Regions from separate parts of the Agrobacterium sp. 22094 genome, predicted to be linked through region 1. Evidence: riboswitches for the same ligand, from Rfam matches in the RefSeq annotation. Region 1 holds a riboswitch; each other region holds the start of a gene.
What was found. A riboswitch is a leader RNA that binds a small molecule or an ion and turns the genes downstream of it on or off. The one in region 1 is predicted to bind cobalamin.

Region 1 (5,905 bases):
ATCAACGGCAGAACCGGCGCGAGACTTGTCCAGGCGACGAAGGAGATCGCGTTGACCCGTCCGACCTTGCGATTGACGATATTGCCGATGGCCCAGCTAAAAGCAGCACCAACGCACATGAGGAGAGGCACAAGAGCGGTCAGTTCAAGACGTTCAAGGCCGATCACTGCGAGACCGGAAAAGGCAACGGCTGCACCGGCGATATGAGACTTCAGCGGAATTTCACCGAGCATCGTCACGGCCAGCGCCATGGTGAAAAACGCCTGCGACTGCATGACGAGCGAGGCAAGCCCTGCAGGCAGGCCCCACTTGATCGCCGTATAGAGCAGGCCGAATTGCGCGCAGCCCATGACCATGCCGTAGACGACCATGTGCTTCCACGGAACCTTCGGGCGCGGCAGAAAGAAGATCAGCGGCACGGCTGCGAAGAGGTAACGCAAGGCTGTGAGAAACAGCGGCGGCATATCCATGACGCCGACCTTGATCACCACGAAGTTGAAGCCCCAGAGGAAGACGGTGACCAAGGCAAGAAGGATGTGCGGCACTGACATTGATATATTCCAGAACTCGGCGCCGCACGGAATGGCGACGGTTTAGGCGACGGCTTTCTTCCAGCCCGCCGCGAGCAGTCCGGCACCGATCAATAGCCCGCCACCGGTGCGATTGACGACGCGCTGGACGGAGGGCTTGCGGATGGTGTTACGGGCCGCACTTGCCAGCAACCCATAAAGAGCGGCGTTGCAAGTCGCAAGCACAAGAAAAGTAACTTCGAAAATAAGCACCTGCGGCCAGAAAGGCGGGGTCGGCACCAGGAACTGCGGCAGGAAGGCAACGAAGAAGATGATGCTCTTCGGGTTCAGCGCCGTGACGATGTAGGTGTGAAGGAAGATCTTCAGCGGACGCTCACGACCCGTCACGTCACCCTCGCCTTGCGTCGACGTGCCGACAGGCGCGCGCCAGAGCTTGATTCCGAGATAGATCAGATAGGCAGCACCCACCCACTTCAAGACAGTGAAGAGAGCGGCGGAGGTCGCGAGCAGTGCACCAAGACCCAGCATGGACGCCGTCATGGCGGTAAAGTCGCCAAGCGCTACACCGGCGACGGTCGCGCTGCTTGCCTTGCGACCGTGACCAAGTGCGTAGGATATGACCAGCAAGATCGTCGGTCCTGGAATGGCGAGCATAATGGCGGATGCGGCAACGAATGCCAGCCAGTTTTCAATCGGCATAATATGATCCCCTCTCGAAATGAGAGTGAACTAAGCCACCGGTCATGAGGACTGGCAAGTGGATTTTTGGCTGCCAAGCAAAGCAAGCTCCACACGGAGGAACCTCCCTATTTCTCGCCCCACCGGTCTTTGAAAATCAGTTCGTCCAGCGGCAAACGCTGACGCCAGCCCTTCAACGCGAGTTCCGGTTCGGCATAGAGTTCCGAGACAAAGCCGACGCAGAGCCACGCGACGATTTCGATATGGTCAGGGATACCCAGGATCTTTCGAATATCGTCGTCATGGAAGATGCTGACCCAACCGACGCCGACGCCTTCGGCGCGTGCCGCCAGCCAGAGGTTCTGAACGGCGCAGACGGTCGAGTAGACATCCATGCGCGGATTGTGCGTCCGCCCGAGCACGACATCGCCACCTCTTGTCGGATCGCAGGTGACGCAGATGGAGAGCGGTGCCTTCCTGATGCCTTCCAGCTTGAGGCTTCGGTAGAGTGACTGCTTATCGTCGGGAAACATCAAGGCCGCTTCCTGATTGGCGCGGCTGAAAGCCTGCCACACGGCGTTTTTGATGTCTGCACCGCTGACGAGGGTAAAATTCCATGGCTGCATGAAACCCACCGAGGGGGCGGCGTGCGCTGCGGAAAGCAGCTTGTTGATCAGTTCATCCGAGAGCGGGTCCGGGAGAAACTCGTTGCGGACATCGCGGCGGGTTTCGATGGCGCGGTAGACCGCAGCCTTTTCGTGCTCGGCAAATTCAAAAGCCGGCATCAGGCTGTGCCGGGTATCATCAGGTCGCATCGTCAATCCCCAACAATGCAGAAAGACCACGTGCGCGCCTGTCAGGCAGGGCACAAACGCTCTTCCTCACAACCTGCCGCCGTCCGCGCGGACTGGTCTATCGTGTCAGGCCGGTCTTCTGACTTGGCTTCGTCTGCCGTTGCCGCCTTCCCGATTGCTCAGTGGCCTATGGCAACAGGCATCCGCCTTACAGCGTTGGGCACGTTGCGGTCTTGCACCGCATTCCCGATTCTCCTGCCAAAGGCAGGCACCTGACGACGTTGCGTATGGGCAATTGCCGATCAGAAGGCAAGCGCTGCAGGTCTACCCAACCGGAAAATATCGCACATAGGCGAATTCGTCACCGTCCGGTGACCAGTTGGGCGAGTTCATCGTTCCTTGCCCGCCAAAGAGATCGAAGAGCGTTTCGACGTTGCCACCGTCCGGGTCCATCAGTCGCACACGAACATCGAGATCACGCGGGTGGTCGAAGACGTCGCCGTCATAGGAAATGAAAACGACCTTGTCTCCCTTGGGAGAGGGGTGCGGAAACCAGTCGCCATATGGGCTATCGGTAATGCGCTCCACGCCCGATCCATCCGGTCTCACCCGCCAGATTTGCATCTGTCCTGTGCGGCTGGAGTTGAAGTAGATCCACTGACCATCGGGCGAATAATCCGGACCGTCATTTCGCCCCTCGCCATGGGTCAGGCGTGTTTCGGTGCCGGTTTCGATGTCCATGGCATAAATATCGAAAACCTGATCCCTGATCCCGCAATAGGCAAAGCTTTTGCCGTCTGGCGCCCAACCATGCCAGTAGGAAGGCAGGTTCCGCGTCATCAGTTTCGGGGTGCCGCCGATGGGTGGAAGCAGATAGATCGCACTTTTGCCGAACTCGACCTTGTCGGAAATGGCATAAAGAGACCCGTCGGGCGAGATGCCGTGGTCGTTGTTGCACTGAACCGCGAAGCCGGTGTCTACCTTATCGACCGAGATGTCTCCGGTAAGGGACAGGCGGTAGAGCATGCCATCGCTGTTGAGCAGCAGATATTGCCCATCTGGAGACCAGTTCGGCGCTTCGAACAGCGTCTCGGTCTGCCAAACGATCCGATTTTCACGGGTACGGATATTGAATATCTCGACTGAACTTCGCATCGTTCCTCCCGTTGCGATTGCCCATTGACCAGTCGGACCTACCTGTCGCGGAACCGATTGGTAATAGGATAGCGGCGATCGCGCCCAAAATTCTTTTTGGTGATCTTCACGCCCGGTGCAGACTGCCGGCGCTTGTATTCGGCCAGATACAGCAGATGCTCGATGCGATGAACCGTTGCGACGTCGTGACCGCGCGCCACGATTTCGTCGACGGACATTTCCTGCTCCACCAGGCACTCGAGAATATCGTCGAGAACCGGATAGGGCGGAAGCGAATCCTGGTCGGTCTGGTTGGGCCGCAATTCGGCGGATGGGGCCTTGGAAATGATGTTGGCGGGGATGACTTCGCCCGAAGGCCCAAGCGCGCCAGGCGGCACATGGGCGTTGCGCCATTTGGAGATGGCATAGACCTGCATCTTGTAGAGGTCCTTAATGGGGTTGAAGCCACCGTTCATATCGCCGTAGAGCGTGGCATAGCCGACAGACATTTCCGACTTGTTGCCGGTGGTTACCACCATCGAGCCGAACTTGTTGGAAACGCCCATCAGGATCGTCCCGCGCGCGCGGCTCTGCAGGTTTTCCTCGGTGATGCCCTCTTCCGTTCCTTCGAACAGATCCGACAGCGCCGTCATGAAGCCATCGACAGGTTCGGCAATCGGAACGATGTCATAGCGGCAGCCGAGCGCCCTGGCGCAATCGGCGGCGTCCTTCAGCGATTCGTCCGAGGTATAGCGGTAGGGCAGCATGATGCAGCGCACCCGCTCCTCGCCCAGCGCATCGACCGCGATTGCTGCGCAGATGGCCGAATCGATGCCGCCGGATAGGCCGAGGACGACGCTCTTGAAGCCATTCTTGTTGACGTAGTCGCGGAAGCCCAGCATGCAGGCCCGGTAATCGGCCTCCTCGCCTTCGGGAATATGGGAAACCGGACCATGGCTGCAGTGCCAGCCATTCTCCGTGCGCTTCCAATCCGTCACCGCCAGCGTCGCTTCGAACTGGCTCATCTGGAAGGCAAGCGTCTTGTCGGCATTGAAACCGAAGCTCGCGCCATCGAACACAAGCTCATCCTGGCCACCGAGTTGGTTGACGAAGACCAGAGGCAGACCACTTTCAATGACCTGGCGGAGGGCGACCTGATGACGGACATCGACCTTGCCGCGATAATAGGGCGAGCCGTTTGGCACCAGCAAGATTTCGGCGCCAGCCTCGGCCAGCGTCTCGCAGACGCCAAAATCGTTCCAGATTTCTTCGCAAATCGGAATGCCGATGCGAATGCCCCTGAAATTATAGGGGCCGGAGATAGAGCCTTCGCTGAAGACGCGCTTTTCGTCGAACTCGCCGTAATTTGGCAGGTCCACCTTGTCGCGCAGCGCAACGATCTTACCGCCGTCGAGCAGAGCTACCGAATTGTGCCTGCCCTTCTCGCCTTGGCGCGGGAAGCCGATAATGACGCCCGGCCCACCATCCTCAGTGTCCGCGGCCAACTCCTCCACGGCCCTGAGGCAGGATTTCAAAAAGGCCGGTTTCAGCACCAAATCTTCTGGTGGGTAGCCGGAGATGAAAAGCTCCGTCAGCAAAAGCAGGTCGGCGCCTTGCGCTGCCGCATCGGCTCTTGCCTCGCGCGCTTTGGCAAGGTTGCCTGCGACATCGCCGACGGTCGGGTTGAATTGTCCAACCGCAATCCGGAACGTGTGGGGAATGGTCTGTCCTGTGCTCATGCCTTCCTCATTATCGTGCCGGCTCTTACAGTGCAACGCGCCGCATAAACTGTTTCAAAACAACGTCCCGTCAACAAGGTTCTGGCGGCTGCATTCGCGAAATAAACGGCTCACGCGATGGTTATCCTCCAGACCTGTGAATTTTGCATAGTTCATGTCGCGTTCATTGCGCGCATGTGACAGTTAGATGACGCTTATATGACAGGTGATTCACACCTGCTTTCGAGACTGCCGGAGTAGAAACGTGACGAAATCGGTGCCTAGAACAACGGTTGCCGAAAGGATGAAGCTCGTCCTTTCAAAGCCGTGGACACGGTCCCCTGCCCGCCTCGCAAACGATGCACAAACGCTGGCCAATCTGGTCCTCGCATCGGTCCTGCTCGTCGTTTGCATGGAATGGATTGCGCGCGGCACGTTGCATGATGTCGGCTCCTTTTTGCTGTCACCTGCACGACCTGGGCTCACGACGGTCGTCGCAGTCATTATCGGCCTCATGGCGCTTGATGCCGTCTTCGGGCGTCATTATCAGTCGCTTCTGGTTGCCGTCCCGCTTCTGATCCTGCCGGCCTTCATCTCGAGCCAGAAGCAGCTTTACCTTTCCGATCCACTCTATCCTTCCGACCTGCTGTTCGGTCGCCAGATCCTTCAGCTGTTGCCTGCCATGCTGAAGGCTCAGCCGGTAACGGCACTCGCCCTTGCGGCTGCACTTTCGCTCGCTGCCTTTGCCATCGTGATGCTGTGGCGCCTTTCGCGGCATGCCATGCCTGCAATGTCGTTCAAAGCAAGGATGTGGCGGCTAGCGCTTGCCGTTCCACTCTTCGTCAGCTTTGGCTCGATGATGGAATATTCCAGCTATTCCTGGATTAGAGACCGCCTCAGCATCATTCCGATGATGTGGGATCAAAAGGAAAACTATCGCCACAACGGCTTCCTCATGGCCTTCGCCTTCAATATTCCGATGGCGAAAGTAACAGCACCTTATGGCTATGGCGAGGCGACGATCGCGGACATTGCGTCCGACAGTTCCGCC
Region 2 (5,905 bases), 440 kb from region 1:
GCCGCTGCAACAAGGAGTAAAACCATGGCCTTTGAACTTCCCGAACTCCCATACGACTACGACGCGCTTGCGCCTTACATGTCGCGCGAAACGCTGGAGTTTCACCACGACAAGCACCACAAGGCCTATGTGGACAACGGCAACAAGCTGGCTGCAGAAGCCGGTCTTTCCGACCTGTCGCTCGAAGAAGTCGTGAAGAAGTCCTTCGGCACCAATGCTGGTCTCTTCAACAACGCTGCCCAGCATTACAACCACGTCCATTTCTGGAAGTGGATGAAGAAGGACGGCGGCGGCAACAAGCTGCCCGGCAAGCTCGAGCAGGCGATTGCCTCCGATCTCGGCGGTTACGACAAGTTCAAGGCTGACTTCATCGCAGCCGGCACCACGCAGTTCGGCTCCGGCTGGGCCTGGCTTTCGGTCAAGAACGGCAAGCTTGAAATCTCCAAGACCCCGAACGGTGAAAACCCGCTGGTCCATGGCGCAGAGCCGATCCTCGGCGTCGACGTGTGGGAACACTCCTACTACATCGATTATCGCAACCTGCGTCCGAAGTACCTTGAAGCTTTCGTCGATAATCTCATCAACTGGGATTACGTTCTGGAGCGCTACGAAGCCGCTTCCAAGTAATTTTCCGATCGATCGGATAAGCAGCACCCGGCCTTTGCGCCGGGTGTTTTGCTTTGCGGCGTCTTCCGATCCTTGCAGGCGTTGTCACACCTCTGTCATGCGGCGCTTCTAAGCGGTAGCGATCATGACAGCCACATCCATCGCACCGCTCTTTTCCTTCGGCATCGTCGCTGACCCGCAATATGCCGACATCCCAGCCCGACCGGAGATGAATCGCTTTTACGCGGAGAGCACGAAAAAGCTGACGGCTGCGATCGACGCCTTCAACCAGGAGAATCTGGCTTTTGTCGTCACCCTTGGCGACCTGATCGACCGCGGCTGGGAGAGCTTCGACGGTATCCTTGGCTGTTACGATCACCTCAGTCATCGCTCCATTCTGCTACCCGGAAACCACGACTTTGCTGTCGAGCCGGAGCATTTGCCAAAGGTCCACGATCGGCTCGGCATGCCGGCAAGGTGGTATGACTTCAGTCTCGGCGAATTCCGTTTCATCGTGCTGGACGGCAATGATGTCAGCACCTTCGCGCCTCCAACTGGCGATCCGCGCCGCGAGCTTGCCACGACCCGTCTGGAGGCGCTACGCGAGGCGGGAGACCTGAACGCGCAGGACTGGAATGGTTCTTTCAGCAATGAGCAACTGTCCTGGCTGCGGGCAACGCTTGCCAAGGCCGATGCCATGCAGGAGCAGGTCGTCCTCTTTTGCCATTACCCGCTCTATCCGGCGAACGCGCATAATATGTGGGACGCGCCAGAGGTGCTAAAATTGCTGGCCGCTCATGACAGCGTCAGGGCGTGGTTCTGCGGGCACAATCACGATGGCAATTACGGCGTGATCGGCAATACCCACTTCGTCAACGTCAAAGGCATGGTGGACACGCCGGACCAGAACGCCTTTGCCATCGCCGATGTCTATCCGGACCGCATCGCCCTGCGTGGCTTTGGCCGGGAGCTAAACCGTGTTCTGATGTTTTGACGTCACGATCATGTGGTCGCTCCCGTCATTGTCGAAGATCTGTCGGCCCCTTGTGAGCCTTTCTCGCCGCTTGCCATGGGCGCAAAGGAAACTGAAAAAGCCAAGTTTAGGTATCTGATTTTCCTCTGGAAAATCACCTGAATGTGACTTCTTTTTGCCATGTGAAGCCTGCATCTTCATTTCTGTTCGACTCGGTGTGCCGCCCGGCACGCATACGCGTCTCATGAAGTCGATGCGGAACGGCGAACAACCACCCTCCGGTGCCACCGGAACAAGGAGAGAGAGCATGAAATTCAAGACGATTGCCGCATCCATTCTCATAGGCTGTCTTTGCGCCGGAGCGGTTTCCGCGGCCGGCGAGGTTGAAAAGCGCGAAGGCTTGATGAAACAGATCGGTGGCGCCATGGGCGCGCTCGGCGCGATCGCCAAGGGCGAAAAGCCCTATGACGCCGAGACCGTGAAGACAGCTGTCACCACGATCAGCACCAACGCCAAGGCATTCCCAGATCAGTTCCCGGCGGGTTCTGAAGGCGGCGCTGCGTCGCCTGCCATCTGGCAGAACTTTGCGGACTTCAAGGCGAAGTCGGAAAAGCTCGGCGCGGATGCCGATGCCGTTCTCGCACAACTGCCCACCGATCAGGCGAGCACAGGTGCTGCCCTGAAGACGCTCGGCGCCGATTGCAGTTCCTGCCATCAGGCCTATCGTGTGAAGAAGTAAGCGACCCAAGAAGAGCCCGCCGGTTCAGCGGCGGGCTATTTCCTTCAATGATATTTTATCGATAGCGGAGAGGCGGATGGCATCCATCTGGGGAAAGCTGGCAGGCGGTATTGCGGTCGCAGGTCTCGCCGGCTTCGGCATTTTCATGTGGGTGACGGCACCTGAGCGCCAGCCGCCGAGCCACTGGGCCAATCTGGGTGAACCCGATCTGGCCAATGGTGAAACGCTGTTTTGGGCAGGCGGATGCGCAAGCTGTCATGCTGCTCCGAATGCCAGCGGCGATGCCTTGAAGACGCTGTCCGGCGGCCAGGCCTTGCCAACCCCCTTCGGCACTTTCCATGTTCCCAATATTTCACCCGATCCACAGCATGGTCTCGGAAGCTGGACGGTGGCCGAGTTCGGCGATGCCATGACCCGAGGGGTCGGAAAGAACGGCGAGCATCTCTATCCGTCCTTCCCCTATACGTCCTATGCCCGCATGACGGCGCAGGATATCAATGATCTCTTCGGCTATCTGAAGACGCTGCCCGCCAGCACCAATGACGCACCTCCTCACGATTTGCCATTCCCGCTCGACATGCGACTGGCGCTCGGCGGCTGGAAATTCCTCTATTTCGACAAGGGCGCGCCACGCGTGCAGCTTGCCAATGCCAGCGCCGATGTGGCGCGCGGCCAATATCTGGTGGAAGGCCCGGGCCATTGCGGCGAGTGCCACACGCCACGCACGGCACTTGGCGGTCTGAGCAAAGACAAGTGGCTGGCAGGCGGCCCGAACCCAGAGGGTGAGGGGACGATCCCCGACATCACGCCGGGCTCGCAAGCCATCGGTTCCTGGTCGGTCGCCGATATCGCTAGCTATCTCGAAACTGGCTTCACCCCGGATTTCGATAGCGTCGGCGGCTCCATGGTCAAGGTGCAGCAGAATATGGCGAAGCTTTCCGCTGAAGATCGCAACGCGATCGCCGCCTATCTCAAGGCCATTCCGGCGCGCTGACATCTGTGAATACGGGAGGCCCAAGCTTCTCGCATTGACTCTCCAGAACCCCTGGCCGATAACAGAGGCGTGATGGTCTTTCCGGTTCTGCCGGAAAGTGAAAAGGGAACACGATCGGAGCTCCGCTCTCATTCGTGGCTGCCCCCGCAACTGTGAGCGGTGAGCCTGAAAACAACAGCCACTGATGCTAAACTTGGCATCGGGAAGGTGTTTTCAAGGCTACGACCCGCGAGCCAGGAGACCTGCCATTACGAAGTGTCGTCAATGCCGGCGGGGTGTCCGGAAGAGCACGGTTTTCGGGTTGGCACCATCCGTCCGAAAAGCCCTGTTTGTCTTTCCCCGTGGTGAAGGTTGAATGCGTGCGTCCGGCTGCCTGAAAGCAGCGCGCCGCTGAAGAAGAGGGTCACCATGTCTATCCAACAGAATACGGCGTCGAGCGCCGTGTCTTCGACCACATCGAAGCTCCTGCAGGCGCTGAGTGCGGTTGCACTTGGCCTGTTCATTGTCGGTTTCGTTGGCTTCTCGCATGTCGAGGCCATGCACAACGCGGCGCATGATACGCGTCACGCCAATGCTTTCCCCTGCCATTGAGGGGAGATGAGATGCCGTTTTTCAGAAACATCGTCTTTACCGCGGTCCTCGTCGGCCTGATTGCGGGTCTTGCCGTCAGCGCCATGCAGGCGGTCGGCACCACGCCACTGATCCTGCAGGCGGAAACCTTCGAGAGCGCCGGTGGCGAGGCGGGTCATTCTCATGATGCCGCCATCCCCGCGGATCACCACCATGACGCGGAAGCCTGGGCACCTGCGGATGGCTTCGAGCGCAACGCCTACACCGTCGCCGCCAATGTCCTTACGGTCATCGGCTATGCGCTGGTGCTCACGGGTCTTATCTCGCTTCGCGGCTCTCAGGGCGGCTGGCGCGAAGGTCTGTTCTGGGGGCTCGCCGGTTTCGCCGCCGTGATGCTGGCCCCGATGATCGGCCTGCCGCCGGAACTGCCGGGCAGCCCCGCTGCCGATCTTGGTGCGCGTCAGGTCTGGTGGATCGCAACCGCTGCCGCGACTGCCGGAGGCATCGCGCTCCTCGCCTTCCGCCGCTCGGAGCCATGGGCGGTGATCCTTGCCGTCGTGTTGATCGTTGCGCCGCATGTCGTCGGCGCGCCATTGCCACCTGCGGGTGAACATGCGCTGGCGCCGCTGCCGCTGGAACGCCGCTTCGTCGTGCTCGCCACCGTCACGAGCTTCGTTTTCTGGCTGATCTTGGGCTCCCTCAGCGGCCTGTTCCTCAAGCGCTTCGACGCTGCAAAGTGACATGATGACAGAGGAGAACGCAGTCGATTGGAGCGATGACCTCGATTGCCTGCGTTTTTCCGTTCCCGGTCATGGCGCGCCTTGCGCCATGCATCGGCTTGCTTTCAAGGTGTTGATCAATGATGCGCTGACGGAAGAAACCTGTCGCGCTTACTTCGTGGCAAACCGCGAAGCATTTCTCGCGGCGGCCACCAACAAGATCGAGCGGCTGAGTATCCCCTTCGAGCGCAGCCTCCATATCAACAGCCGCGATCTTCGCCGAGTCATGACAGGAGAAGACGCGCAAGGACCGGCGCGCCTCTGCCGTGTGCTGGATCGTTAAGTCGGCACGTGTTCCGCGGAAAATACCGATAGTTCCGCTTCGGCTTCCGGTCCCCACAGACCGAGGGCTTTCAACACCTCTTTCGCGAAGCTGACCGGTGAATTGCCTGGTGCTGTGACAACACCCTGATCGCTGACGGCTTGTGGCTGATCGCGGTAGAACGTTGCTCCGTCATAGCCGCCGTATTTCTGATGCGACGCTAGGGCGTTGCCCGTATGGGCCACACTGTTCAGGATGCCGGTACCGGCGAGCGCGCTGGCCGCAGCACAGATGCCTGCAACCACGCGGCCTTTTGCCCTAAAGCGATGGACCAGATCGCTAAAATCGGGCGCAGTGCCTTTTTCCCAACTCAAACCGCCCGGGATGACCAGCGCGTCGATCGTCTCCGGGTCGAGGGCGTCATGGGACATGTCCGGCATCACCTTGAACCCGCCCATGGACGTCACAGGCTGGCTGTCGGGTGAAGCGGTGACGATCTCGACACCGAGATAGCTGCGGGCCGCAGCGGCAAGCAGCGCAGGCTCCCAGTCGGCAAAGTCTTGCGTCAGCGCGATGGCAATACGAGTCATGTCATCCTCCAGAAGCGAAGAAGCTCAGGCGATCGCTTGCATGAAGCGCATGCCGGTGACGGGACGCGGAACGAAATCCATGTTTTCGTAGAATTTGTGTGCGGCGAAGTTGCCGGTCGCAGCGCCGACCGACAGGAAGTCGCAGCCGCAGCGTTTTGCAACGTCGCGGGCGCGCGCCACCAAGTGCTGACCGGTGCCGTGACCGCGATGGCCGTCACGCACGAAGAGGTGGTGCAACTCCATGCCGCGGCGGCCTTCCTGGGCGCGGTAGAGCGGCACGAGAATGGCGTAGCCGATAAGTTCGCCTGCAGCTTCCGCCACCAGTGCGGTGATCCATGGAACCTGGCCGAACAGATCGCGCTCAAGCTTCTCCGGCGTGATCGCGGCGGCAT
Region 3 (5,905 bases), on a different contig from region 1:
AAGTGCGATCTGGTGTCCGATATCGAGATGGTTGGTCGGCTCGTCCAGGAGCAGGATCTTCGGCTGCTGCGCCAAAGCGCGCGCAATATGCAGACGCTGCCGCTCTCCGCCGGACAGCGTATGCCACATCCGTCTCCCGAAGCCCTCCATATCGACGTCATGCAACGCCTGATCAACAATCTCATCATCTTGAGGAGTCCATGGAGACAGGGCGCCCTTATGCGGAATGCGGCCAAGCTCCACCGCCTGGCGAGCGTTGATGCGCTCCTGCGTCTCCGCCTGCTGCTCGACAAGCGCGACCTGACGCGCCACATCACGGCGCTGAAGCTGGTTCAACGACTTACCATCCAGCAAGACTTCACCGGAGCGCGGTTTTCTCAGGCCAGCGAGCATGGCCATGAGGCTCGTCTTGCCCGACCCGTTGGGTCCGACGATGCCGAGAAACTCGCCGGCAGAAAGATCGAGGCTGATGTTCTTGACGATATCGATCCCGCCCGTTGCCCAGCTTAGGTTGCGCGCTGACAGCATCATGCCGCCCTCCTTCGCTGTGAGAGGATGAGCGCGAAGGCTGGCGCACCAAAGAGCGCGGTAATCACACCAATCGGTAGAACCTGGCCGGCGATGATGGTCCGGGAGAGAATATCGGCTGCGATCATGAAGATGGCGCCGATCAGCGCGGCGGCCGGCAACAGGCGTCCGTGACGAACACCGACAACAAGACGGGCTGCATGGGGAATGACGAGACCGATAAAGCCGATCGATCCGACAATGCTGACCATAACGGCCGTCATCAAGGCAGACGTGCCCGTCAGCACGACATAGACGCGGCGCACGGGAATGCCAAGAGAGGCGGCCGACTCCGCTCCGAAGGTAAAGGCGTCCAGGGCGCGGGCATGCCAGAGGCAGACGATAAGACCGAACATGGCTATGGGAAGGGCAAGCGAGACATCCGTCCAGCGAACGCCGGAGAGGTTGCCGAGCAGCCAGAACATGATGCCGCGCGCCTGCTCCGCATTGGCGGCCTTGGTGACAATGAATGAGGTAAGCGCGTTGAACAATTGCGAACCGGCGACGCCGGCGAGGATGATTGCGCTGTTACCCCGCCCTGCCCTGAGCGCCAGCAGGCTGACAAGCGCAAAAGCTACGAGCGCACCAAGAAATGCACCGAGCGGCAGTGTCAGCATGCCCGCGCCGAAGCCAAGGAGGGCGACGCTGACCGCGCCGGTCGATGCTCCAGCGGAGATGCCGAGAATATAGGGGTCGGCCAGAGGATTGCGCAGCAGCGATTGCAGCACGACACCGGAGACGGCAAGCGCTGCCCCGCAACAGGCGGCAACCACGGCTCGGCTCAAACGATAGTTCCAGATGATCCCCTCATCGATGGCATCCAGTGGATATCCGGCATGCCAGAGGCGATTGGCGACGGTCTTGGCGACAACCTCCATCGGAATGGAGGTTTCGCCAATCGAGGCGCCCAGCCAAAGCGCCACCAGAAGACACCCGGCTGCAATGACGGCAGCGCGGGTGTAAAGAAAGGGAACGGGCATCCTCTTACTTCGCCAGACCAAGTTGGACGATCTGGTCGGCCAGCACCTCGATGCCGTCGATGGTGCGGATCGTCGGGTTCATCGCCTGCGCATCCATGACGACGATATGGTTGTCCTTCACCGCTGGCATCAGGCTTGTGACGGGATCATCTTTCAGGAATTTCAGTTTCACGGCGATATCGTCGGCTGGAAACCGGCGGCGGTCCATCTTGCCTGCGACTATGATCGTGGGGTTGGACTTGGCGATGGTTTCCCAACCGACGGTCGGCCATTCCTCATCACTGTCGATGACATTCTTGATGCCGAGCGCCGACATGATGTAGCCGGGAGCACCATTCTTGCCCGCCACGTAAGGATCGATATCCAGTTCGGCGCTGGAGAACCAGAAGACAGCCGAGAGCTTACCATTCACGGATGCGATCTTCTGACGCGCAGCACCCTCGCGGGCCTTCAGGTCGGCGATGAGCTTCTCACCTCGATCCTGCACGTTGAAGATTTGCGCGAGTTCAGCAATTTCCTGGTAGATCTGGTCCATGGTGAAGACCGAATGTCTGACACCATCGCCGCCGCCCGAATTGTCCTTACCCGTGCAATCGGCAGGCGACGTGTAAACCGGGATACCAAGCTCTTCAAATTGCTCAGGCTTTGCCACAATGCCTTCCGGACCGACATGCCATTGAAACTGAGCGGTTACGAGGTCCGGCTTTTTGGCAACCACACTCTCGAAACTCGGATCATTGTCCGCGAGGCGCTCGACCGTGGCGTTGGCCTCTTCGTATCCCTTGATAACCGGGCCGATCCAGACGGCCGTACCGACAACCTTGTCGGCCAGTCCGAGCAGATAGAGAATTTCCGTGGTGCTCTGACCAAGAGAAACGGTGCGCTGTGGAGCATGCGTGAAGGTGACGTCCCTGCCGCAATTTTTCAGCGTCGAGGGGTAGGTCGTTTCCGCAGCCTCTGCCGTTTTCGGCACGATCGAGAGCGCAGTGAGTGCAGCGGCCAGAAACGCGCCGGTGAAATGAAATGTCATGGTCCGATAATCCCCGAAATCGTCGACGTTGCCGACAAGCAAGACGCCGTCATGTGAGCGCGAATGAAACACTCATTCGACAGCCACGGGAGTGAGACGATCGAGAACGAGGGAAAAAGACAGATGGATGTGAGCGCTGAAGGGCGCAAATAACAATCATGACGTCTCCTGTTCAGGGCATCCCCGCCCGTGACATTGGAATGAACTTATGACGGCAGGTCTCCTGGCTCACGGATGATCGTCTTGCCCGCCTTCCCACGATAATTCGCAGTGGCCTGACGCAGGTGAATGCGCCACGAGTGCTCGACAATCCGCTTACAGTTGCGGGGGCAGCCACGGCATTGGAGATATCCCCTCACCGTGTTCCCTATTATTCCTCACGATCACTCGCTTGGAACCGTCGCCAGCCAGATAGACCTATTTGATCTCGTCCGTCAAGCAAGTCTCTGTAATGTTATTACATATCAAAAACAAGTGGATCATTGTGCTGAGAATAAACAAAATGGCCGGAACGAAGTCCCGGCCATCAAGGGTTTTAGCGAAATGATCTGGTTATGGGAGCGTGTAGGCGATGACATAATCACCCGGCTTCGTCCCCACCGAACCGTGGCCGCCTGCAACCATCACGACATATTGCTTGCCGTCGTCGAGAGCGTAGGTCATGGGCGTGGCCTGCCCACCTGCGGGAAGGCGTGCTTCCCAAAGCTGCTTGCCGCTCGTCAGATCGTAAGCGCGCAGATAATCGTCCACCGCTGCGCCAAGGAAAGCGACGCCACCTTTGGTGATCATCGGACCGCCGATACCCGGCACACCGACCTTGAAGGGAAGTGGCAGCGGCGTCATGTCGTAAACGGTGCCGTTCTTGTGCTTATAGGCAACCTTGCCGGTTCTGAGATCGGCACCGGCGACATAACCCCATGGCGGCGCCTGGCAGGGAATGCCGATCGGGCTCAGGAACGGGCCCATCAGCACGCCATAGGGTGCACCATCATTGCGGTTCAGACCCTGCTCGCTGCCCTTCTCATCCTGACCTCGCGGTGGAATCTGGTCGCGCGGAACGAGCTGTGAGGTGAAGGCGAGATAGGTCGGCATGCCGAACATGACCTGGCGTTCGGGATCGACTGCGACACTGCCCCAGTTGAAGGTGCCAAAATTGCCAGGGTAGATGATCGATCCATTCAGCGACGGCGGCGTGTAACGACCTTCGTAGTTCAGCTGATGGAACTTGATGCGGCAGGCGAGCTGATCGAACAGCGAGACACCCCACATGTTCTTTTCCTGCAGCGGTTCCGGCTTGAAGGTCAAGGCAGATGTGGGCTGCGTCGGCGCGGAGAAATCCTCGGGGATTGCCCCACCGGGTGCCGGCTCTTCGGTCACCGGCAGGATGGGCTCACCCGTCCGACGGTCCAGCACATAGATATCACCCTGCTTGGTCGGGCCGACAAGAGCGGGAACAGATTGGCCATCCGGCTTGGTGATATCGAGCAGCACCGGCTGGGCCGGCACATCCATATCCCAGAGATCGTGATGCACTGTCTGCCGTACCCAGCGGTCCTGCCCGGTGTTTACGTCGAGTGCCACGATCGACGAGGAGTACTTCTCTACATTCTCGCTCCGACCCATTCCGAGCTGGTCAGGAACTTGATTTCCCAAAGGGATGTAGACGAGCCCAAGCGCTTCATCGACGCTGAATACGGACCAGCTGTTGGGAGAGTTGGTCGTATAGGTCTGACCCGGCGGAAGCGGTTGGGTCTGGGTAGGGTTTCCGGAATCCCAGTTCCACAGCAGCTCTCCGCTGTTCACATCGAAGGCGCGAATAACGCCCGACTGTTCCTGGGTGGAGTAGTTGTCATTGACCGCGCCGCCGACGATGATCTTGTTGCCGGCAATGGCGGGCGGCGATGTGGAATAGTAGTAGCCAGCCGGATTGTACTTCATACCGACTTCGAGGTGGAGAACACCCTGATCGGCGAAAGACGTGCAAACCTTGCCACTTTCGGCGTCGAGCGCGATCAGACGAGCATCGGATGTTGGGAGATAAACGCGGGCGGCGCATTGCGAACCGGCCTGAGCGGCTGGATCGGCATAGTAAGTCACGCCGCGGCATGTCTGGTGCTGGCGATTGGGATTCAGGCCGACATTCGGATCATATTTCCACTTTTCCTTGCCGGTCGCCGCATCGATGGCGATCGCCCAATTGTGCGGGGTGCAGAGGAAGAGTGTCTTGCCAACCTTCAGCGGCGTGACCTGATACGTCGTTTCACCAACATCGTCGGGAAGCTTGACGTCGCCGGTTTGATAACGCCAGACCTCCTTCAGATCGCCAACATTGGCAGTGGTGATCTGTGTCAGCGGCGAATAGCGCTGGCCATAGGACGTCCGTCCGTATTGATGCCACTCGCCATCCGGAACAGCGTTTCCATAAGACGGCGCGTTGTTGACGACCTCCGTCGGAAGATTGCCCTCCTGGTCGTGCGGGTCCTGCGTCATCGATACGGCGGCCACACCCATGGAAATGACGACAGCGACCAGAAGCGGGACGGCATTTGCTCCATAGCGAATGCCGGTCGGGCTGACGAAACCGAGTGGCTTACGGATCCAGGGCATCAGCAGCCAGATGCCGATCACGATGATCAGGCCGCCACGCGGTCCAAGCTGCCACCAGTCGAGACCAACTTCCCACAAGGCCCAGCCAAGGGTCGCGATCACGAAGAGCGCGTAGAAATGCAGCGCCGCCTTGTTTCGCTTGAAAAGAAGAATTGCCGTGATGACGAAGGCAAGCCCGGCGAGAGCATAATAAAAGCTTCCCCCGAGCATGATAAGTTGAGAACCGAAGCCGAAAAGCGCAAGGCCGACAAGCGCTAGAGCGACAGCAGTAATGGTGACCGCCATGAAGAGCCCCTGTTAATTTCCCTTCGGGCTTAACAGGGTCGAAGACGATAAGTTCCGCAGAAATCACATTTCTGCCACTTCCGTGTTATCCGCGGATCGTTTCAATCGCGAAAGTCGTTGAAAGCACGCGCCATGTCGCGGTGTCCAGCAGACGCGGCTATAAGCGATGCCAGCAGAATTCTTGCCTGACCAGGCCGCAGTGTTCGGGAATGGATGGCGCCAACGGCACCCATATCGTGACCGCCACCTCCACCACCATAGCCGGCCACCAGGTGCCCCTCGGGAACGCGGCTGGAAACGACGACCGGAACATGTCTCTCGCGACAACGCCGCAGAGCATCCACGACGCCAGCATTGGCGTTACCCGAGCCGAGAGCGCAAAGAACGATGCCTTTGGCCCCCGCATCAAGACTGGCATCGATATGGGTCGCTTCAC
Region 4 (5,905 bases), on a different contig from region 1:
GTCCTGATCCGTCTGGCTGGCAAAGGCAGTGGCTGCGATGACGGCAGCGGGTTTCAGCGGTACGAGCGCTTCTTCCAGAAATCGGATCGCGTCGCCATCCTTCAGACCACTGACGAAGATCGGCAGGGGTGCGAAACCGCGGGATTTCAGCGCCTCGAAGAGCGCATCGATCGGCGCAACATCGGCAGCCAGAAGCATGGAGCGGTAGAATAGGATGGGAAGTCTTGGAGCTTCTGGGACAAAAGCCGCGAGGGCGTCATCGACATGCACGGCGCCAAGACCCGGGAGATAGAAGCCGGATTTCGGCAGCGGTTCCGGCGTGACGCCAGGCCAGACATCGGTTTTAGCAAAGGCGGCAAGGCCTTCCGAAAGGCGGCGCATATTCTCCGGACCGCCTTCGCGGAAGAAGGAGAGGATCGAGGCGAGCCATGTCTGGTCGATAGTGGATTGCGCCTCGAGCTTTTCGTCGCGCTCGCTGCACTCACCGGGCAGAAGAAGGAGCTTGATGCCGCGCCTGCGCGCCATCCTCGCCAGCTGATCGACGCCGTAGCGCCAGCGATCCGCCCCACCCAGAATCCGGATAAGGATCAGCTTGGCATGCTCCGCCGTCTTTTCGATCCAGAGGTCGACGGACATGGGATGGCGCATTTCGGAAAGATTGGCGACGCTGAGCGAAACGCCTGAGTCGTCTGGCCAGGCGCGCTGCAGACCTGCAAGGTCGCTGGACGAGAAAGACAGCACCACCACATCCGCCTGGGGCTGGTTGAGATCAACCGGCTCGATCAGGTCGTCCAGCGACGAGGATGTGGTGGCGAGAATATGCATGATGCGTCAGGCAGCCAGCATCTGTTCGATCTTCTCGCGGTTGAGGCCCTTTTCGCCAATCACCACAAGCGCCGAACGGCGCACTTCGCCCGCAGCCCAGGGGCGATCGAAATAGTGGTTGACGCGCGAGCCGACGGCCTGAACCTGTAAGCGCATCGGCTTGGAGGAGACTTCAACGAAGCCTTTGATGCGCAGGACATTCTCGGATGCCGCCGTCTGGGCGATACGCTGAGCAAGCGCCTCAGGATCTGACACTGCGCCAAGCTCGACGACGAAGCTGTCGAACTCGTCGTGATCGTGGTCTTCTTCATCATCATGGTGGGTACGGCGGTTTTCAATATCGTTCTCGACGGCAAGCCCGAGCCCGATCAGAACCGCAGGATCGATCTGGCCATGCGATGCGACAACGATCTTCGCAGCCTTTGGCAGATGCTCCGTGATGTGTGCCTTGGCGCGCTCCAGGCCATCCGCATCGAGAAGATCGCCCTTGGTCAGCACGATCAGGTCGGCGCAGGCGATCTGGTCTTCGAAAACTTCCTCGACAGGATCATCATGATCGAGCGCTTCGTCATTCGCGCGCTGGGCGGCGAGTGCATCCATGTCGTGCGACACCATGCCTTCGGCAAGCGCTGCGCCATCGGCCACCGCAATGACGGCATCGACGGTAACGCGGCTCTTGATCGCCGGCCATTGGAAGGCCTGGACGAGGGGTTTAGGCAGTGCGAGGCCGGAGGTTTCGATCAGGATATGTTCGACCTTGGGCTGGCGGCTGAGGATCTGTTCGATGGCCGGCTGAAAATCATCGGCAACCGTGCAGCAGATGCAGCCATTGGCAAGCTCGACGATATTTTCTTCCGGGCAGCTTTCGATGCCGCAGCCTTTGAGGATTTCGCCATCGATGCCGACATCGCCGAACTCGTTGACGATGATTGCCAGTCGCTTGCCATCGAGCTTTTCCAGAAGGCCGCGCAGCAGCGTGGTTTTGCCGGCGCCCAGAAAGCCGGTGACGATGGTGCAGGGAACGCGCTCTAGCGTGGTCATGATGTCTCCTCGACGAAATTCAAAGGGGGGATGCGCGCGACCATGCCGCGCTTCAAACTATCGGGACGGCCGCGCCAGGGCATCAGGCCATCGGCGGAGGTGGAAAGCAGGCGCGCACCGGTGATCAGATCCTCGGCGTTTTCAGGCGTCAGACCGCCAAACACATAGGACCAGCCGTCGGCTGTGCGCATTGCAGCGCTGGCGCCACGCTTGCAATTGGCAAGACAATTGACGCTGCGCACCTCGACATTTGCATCAGTGCCAAGCGCGATCGCCGCTTGCGCGAGAAGCGCACCGGGCCGGGGTTCCGCATTCGGCTCCGCCTCGTCGCGGCAGCTGCGACAGACATAGACGACCAGGCCGGACGCTTCGCGCGTGTCGGTTGATCCTTCGGTCCGTGACGATGTTGAGGTAATATCCAAACCGTATCCGCTTCCGCCATTCAAACATGCAAGGGGTGCGGATGCCGAAGACGGAATGCGAGACAGCGCAAACCGAAACTCGGCGAGACCGACTGACCGGAGCACCCCGCCCGGCAGACGTTTTGTTCTGAAACGGCAGGTCTCCTGGCTTGCGGCTTGAATGAGCGCCCTTGCACCGCCTTCCCGGATCGAAATCCAGTGGCTTTACGGTGTGGGCTCGCCGCTTACAGTTGCGGGGGCAGCCACGGATTGACCCGAAGAGTGGGCGGAACCGTGTTCCCTCTTAGCTTTTCCCGTTGCCGGAAAAAGACCGTCAGTGCCCTACCTTTACGGGCAAGCCGCGCCTTGGTCAATGCAGGCATCGTTACGCCTCTCATAGGCTCCATTGCGGAGGAGGGCGTTTTGACTATAGTCGCCGCTTCTGAAAACGGCTCGGAAGGACATGGGACATCATGACACGCGAGATCAGCGACAGCGAGGCCGCCCGCCACCGCAAAAAGATGGTGAACCGCAAGAGCGTGCAGGATGCGGAAGTGGCCGAAAAGACCATCGAGAAGGGTCTGTTGATGGTCAATACGGGTCCCGGCAAGGGCAAGTCGACGGCCGCGTTCGGCCTTGCGCTTCGGATGCTCGGCACGGGCAGACGCGTCGGCATCGTTCAGTTCATCAAGGGTGCGTGGTCGACCGGCGAGCAGCAGGCGCTGACGATTTTCGGCGACCGGGTGGAATGGCGCACCATGGGTGAAGGTTTCACGTGGGACACGCAGGATCTAAAGCGCGACGTCGCGGCAGCCACGAAAGCCTGGGAAGAAGCCAAGATGCTGATGGCCGACCAAACGATTGGTCTTCTGGTGCTGGACGAGCTGAACATTGCGCTGCGCTATGACTATCTCGATCTGACGGAGGTCGTCGCCACCTTGCAGAGCCGCCGTCCTGATCTCCACATCATCGTCACCGGCCGCAACGCCAAGCCACCCTTGATCGAGGCAGCCGACATGGTGACGGAGATGACGCTGGTCAAGCATCACTTCAAGGCGGGCGTCAAAGCCCAATCCGGCATCGAGTACTGATCCATGGCCGCCAGATCCATCATGTTTCAGGGAACCGGCTCGGATGTCGGCAAGTCGCTGATGGTGGCGGGTCTGGCGCGCGCTTTTACCCGGCGCGGACTTTCGGTGTTGCCCTTCAAGCCGCAGAACATGTCCAATAACGCGGCGGTCACAGCCGATGGCGGCGAGATCGGCAGGGCGCAAGCGTTGCAAGCACGCGCCGCTGGTGTGCCGCTGTCAGTGCACATGAACCCCGTTCTGTTGAAGCCCCAGAGCGAAACGGGTGCGCAGCTCGTGGTTCAGGGAAAAATTCTCGGCAATGCGAAAGCAGCCGACTATCAACAGATGAAGGCCGGGCTGATGCCCCGGGTGCTGGAAAGCTTCGATCACCTGAAGACCCACGCTGATCTGGTGCTGGTGGAAGGCGCCGGCAGCGCATCGGAAGTCAATCTTCGCGCCAACGACATTGCCAATATGGGCTTTGCCCGGGCAGCCGATGTTCCCGTGATCCTGATCGGCGATATCGACCGGGGAGGGGTCATTGCCAGCCTCGTCGGCACGAAGACAGTGGTGGATCCGGACGACGCCTCGATGATCGGAGGCTTCATCGTCAACCGTTTTCGCGGCGATCCTTCGCTGTTCGATGAAGGCATGCGCATTATCGCCGAGCATACTGGCTGGACGTCCATCGGCCTCCTGCCGCATTTTGCCGAGGCGGCCCGTCTGCCTGCCGAAGATGCACTGGGTTTAACCGGCAACGGCCAATCGAAGCCCGGTGCGAAAATCCGCATCGCCGTGCTGATCCTCCCACATATCTCCAACTTCGACGATCTCGATCCGCTCGATATCGAGCCGGATGTCGAACTGGTCCGCGTGCGTCCCGGGACTGCTATTCCCGGCGATTGCGCCCTCATCCTGCTCTGCGGATCGAAATCGACGATCGCTGATCTGGCCGTCTTGAAGCAGGCCGGTTTCGATATCGACATCAAGGCGCACCTTCGCCGTGGCGGCTTTGTGCTTGGTCTCTGCGGCGGCTATCAGATGCTTGGACGTCTCTTATCGGACCCGGACGGCATGGAAGGTCCGCCTTCCACCGTTGATGGGCTTGGGTTGCTGAATGTCGAAACGGTGCTGACGGGAGACAAGAGGCTGGTCTCGGTCGAAGGGCGCAGCTTCGATGGTCAGGCCTTTTCCGGCTACGAAATGCATGTGGGCGTGACGAAAGGCGACGACTGCAATCGTCCTTTTGCCACGATCGGCAATCACGTCGATGGTGCGATCTCAGCGGACGGTCGCGTTTTCGGCACCTATGTCCATGGGCTGTTTGCTGATGACGGACAGCGCAGCGCCTGGCTGCAAAGGCTTGGCGGGCAATCGTCTGACTTGAATTACGAAGCGCAGGTGGATGCCGTTCTGGATCGGTTGGCGGACCATATGGAGCGCCACCTCGATCTCGACGCGCTGCTGTCTATAGCACGGTAACCAGCGCCAAAAAGCCGAAGAGCCCGATCAACAGAGCATCGGCAACCCGCGCAAGTTTCAGCGCCTGGCGAATATCGGCAGCGGTCAAATTACGTCGTCCCCCTTCGCCCATGAAGCGCGCCTGGATCATCTGCCCGCCATAGGAACGCGGCCCGGCAAGTGCAAAACCAAGCGCACCCGCCAGCGCCGATTCCGGCCAGCCGGCATTGGGCGAACGATGGTGCTTCGCATCGCGCGTGACCGCACGCAGGGCACCTTGCGGCGAAGCCCCCTTAACGAAGACGGCAGCGACGATGAACAAACAGGCTGTCAGGCGCGAGGCGGGAAGGTTCACCAGATCGTCCAGCCGCGCCGATGCCCAACCAAAAGCCTCGTGGCGCGGCGTTCGGTGACCGATCATGCTGTCAGCCGTATTAATCGCCTTGTAGCCAGCACCGCCCGGTAGCCCGAGCAGACCGAGCCAGAAGGATGGTGCCACAATGCCATCGGAAAAATTCTCAGCCAGGCTTTCGATGGCCGCCCGGCACACCGCCGCCTCATCCAGCCGATCAGGATCGCGGCCAACGATCATCGACACGGCTTTTCTACCGCCTTCGAGGCCTTCGCTTTCCAGTGCAGTGGCTACCGCCTCGACATGTTGCTCCAGGCTTTTTTGTGCCGGAAGCGAAGCACCGACGAGGGCGACCAGCAACAATCCCAGCGGAAGAACCAGAAGGACATTCTGCAAGGCGAGCGCGATGGAGACGGTGACGCCAAGAAACACCACAAGCGCCAACACGCCTTTGGCTTCACGATTGGAAAATGATCCCTGTTCCCGGTTCCATTTTCTGTCGAGCAGCGCGATAAGCGAACCAATCCATGTGACCGGATGACCGATGCGGCGAAACAGCCAGTCGGGATAGCCGACAAGGCGTTCGATCAGAAGCGACAGGAAAGCGAGAGCAAAGAACATGGGCGATACGGGACCGGTGACTATGCAGGCTGCGATCCGTCATGGTGGCGATCTGGGGCGGGCGCGGGCGTCTTTTCCGCTGGCACCGGAACCTTGGATCGACCTTTCCACGGGGATCAATCCGCATTCCTATC

Region 2: it holds a riboswitch for cobalamin, as region 1 does, so the genes downstream of both, ACTJK5_RS08195 (CbtB domain-containing protein) here and bluB (5,6-dimethylbenzimidazole synthase) in region 1, are expected to answer to the same signal.
Region 3: it holds a riboswitch for cobalamin, as region 1 does, so the genes downstream of both, ACTJK5_RS20750 (ABC transporter substrate-binding protein) here and bluB (5,6-dimethylbenzimidazole synthase) in region 1, are expected to answer to the same signal.
Region 4: it holds a riboswitch for cobalamin, as region 1 does, so the genes downstream of both, ACTJK5_RS20205 (DUF1636 family protein) here and bluB (5,6-dimethylbenzimidazole synthase) in region 1, are expected to answer to the same signal.

Annotation. Positions count from the first base shown of each region.
Region 1 covers NZ_JBQEPX010000001.1:1,251,497-1,257,401, forward strand. Annotated here, with positions in the region: gene ACTJK5_RS05970 (EamA family transporter) at 1-551, opposite strand, end outside; gene ACTJK5_RS05975 (LysE family translocator) at 594-1,229, opposite strand; gene bluB (5,6-dimethylbenzimidazole synthase) at 1,337-2,023, opposite strand; cobalamin riboswitch at 2,115-2,293, opposite strand; gene ACTJK5_RS05985 (TolB family protein) at 2,327-3,157, opposite strand; gene ACTJK5_RS05990 (NAD+ synthase) at 3,196-4,875, opposite strand; gene ACTJK5_RS05995 (LTA synthase family protein) at 5,159-5,905, shown strand, end outside.
Region 2 covers NZ_JBQEPX010000001.1:1,690,821-1,696,725, reverse strand. Annotated here, with positions in the region: gene ACTJK5_RS08215 (superoxide dismutase) at 25-627, shown strand; gene ACTJK5_RS08210 (metallophosphoesterase) at 752-1,600, shown strand; gene ACTJK5_RS08205 (c-type cytochrome) at 1,887-2,318, shown strand; gene ACTJK5_RS08200 (c-type cytochrome) at 2,395-3,312, shown strand; cobalamin riboswitch at 3,369-3,576, shown strand; gene ACTJK5_RS08195 (CbtB domain-containing protein) at 3,721-3,903, shown strand; gene ACTJK5_RS08190 (CbtA family protein) at 3,915-4,622, shown strand; gene ACTJK5_RS08185 (hypothetical protein) at 4,627-4,944, shown strand; gene ACTJK5_RS08180 (type 1 glutamine amidotransferase family protein) at 4,941-5,513, opposite strand; gene ACTJK5_RS08175 (GNAT family N-acetyltransferase) at 5,538-5,905, opposite strand, start outside.
Region 3 covers NZ_JBQEPX010000006.1:30,923-36,827, forward strand. Annotated here, with positions in the region: gene ACTJK5_RS20740 (ABC transporter ATP-binding protein) at 1-531, opposite strand, end outside; gene ACTJK5_RS20745 (FecCD family ABC transporter permease) at 528-1,547, opposite strand; gene ACTJK5_RS20750 (ABC transporter substrate-binding protein) at 1,552-2,577, opposite strand; cobalamin riboswitch at 2,774-2,994, opposite strand; gene ACTJK5_RS20755 (glucose/quinate/shikimate family membrane-bound PQQ-dependent dehydrogenase) at 3,130-5,469, opposite strand; gene ACTJK5_RS20760 (asparaginase domain-containing protein) at 5,571-5,905, opposite strand, start outside.
Region 4 covers NZ_JBQEPX010000005.1:288,599-294,503, forward strand. Annotated here, with positions in the region: gene cobN (cobaltochelatase subunit CobN) at 1-825, opposite strand, end outside; gene cobW (cobalamin biosynthesis protein CobW) at 832-1,869, opposite strand; gene ACTJK5_RS20205 (DUF1636 family protein) at 1,863-2,288, opposite strand; cobalamin riboswitch at 2,406-2,618, opposite strand; gene cobO (cob(I)yrinic acid a,c-diamide adenosyltransferase) at 2,741-3,358, shown strand; gene ACTJK5_RS20215 (cobyric acid synthase) at 3,362-4,819, shown strand; gene cbiB (adenosylcobinamide-phosphate synthase CbiB) at 4,806-5,771, opposite strand; gene cobD (threonine-phosphate decarboxylase CobD) at 5,770-5,905, shown strand, end outside.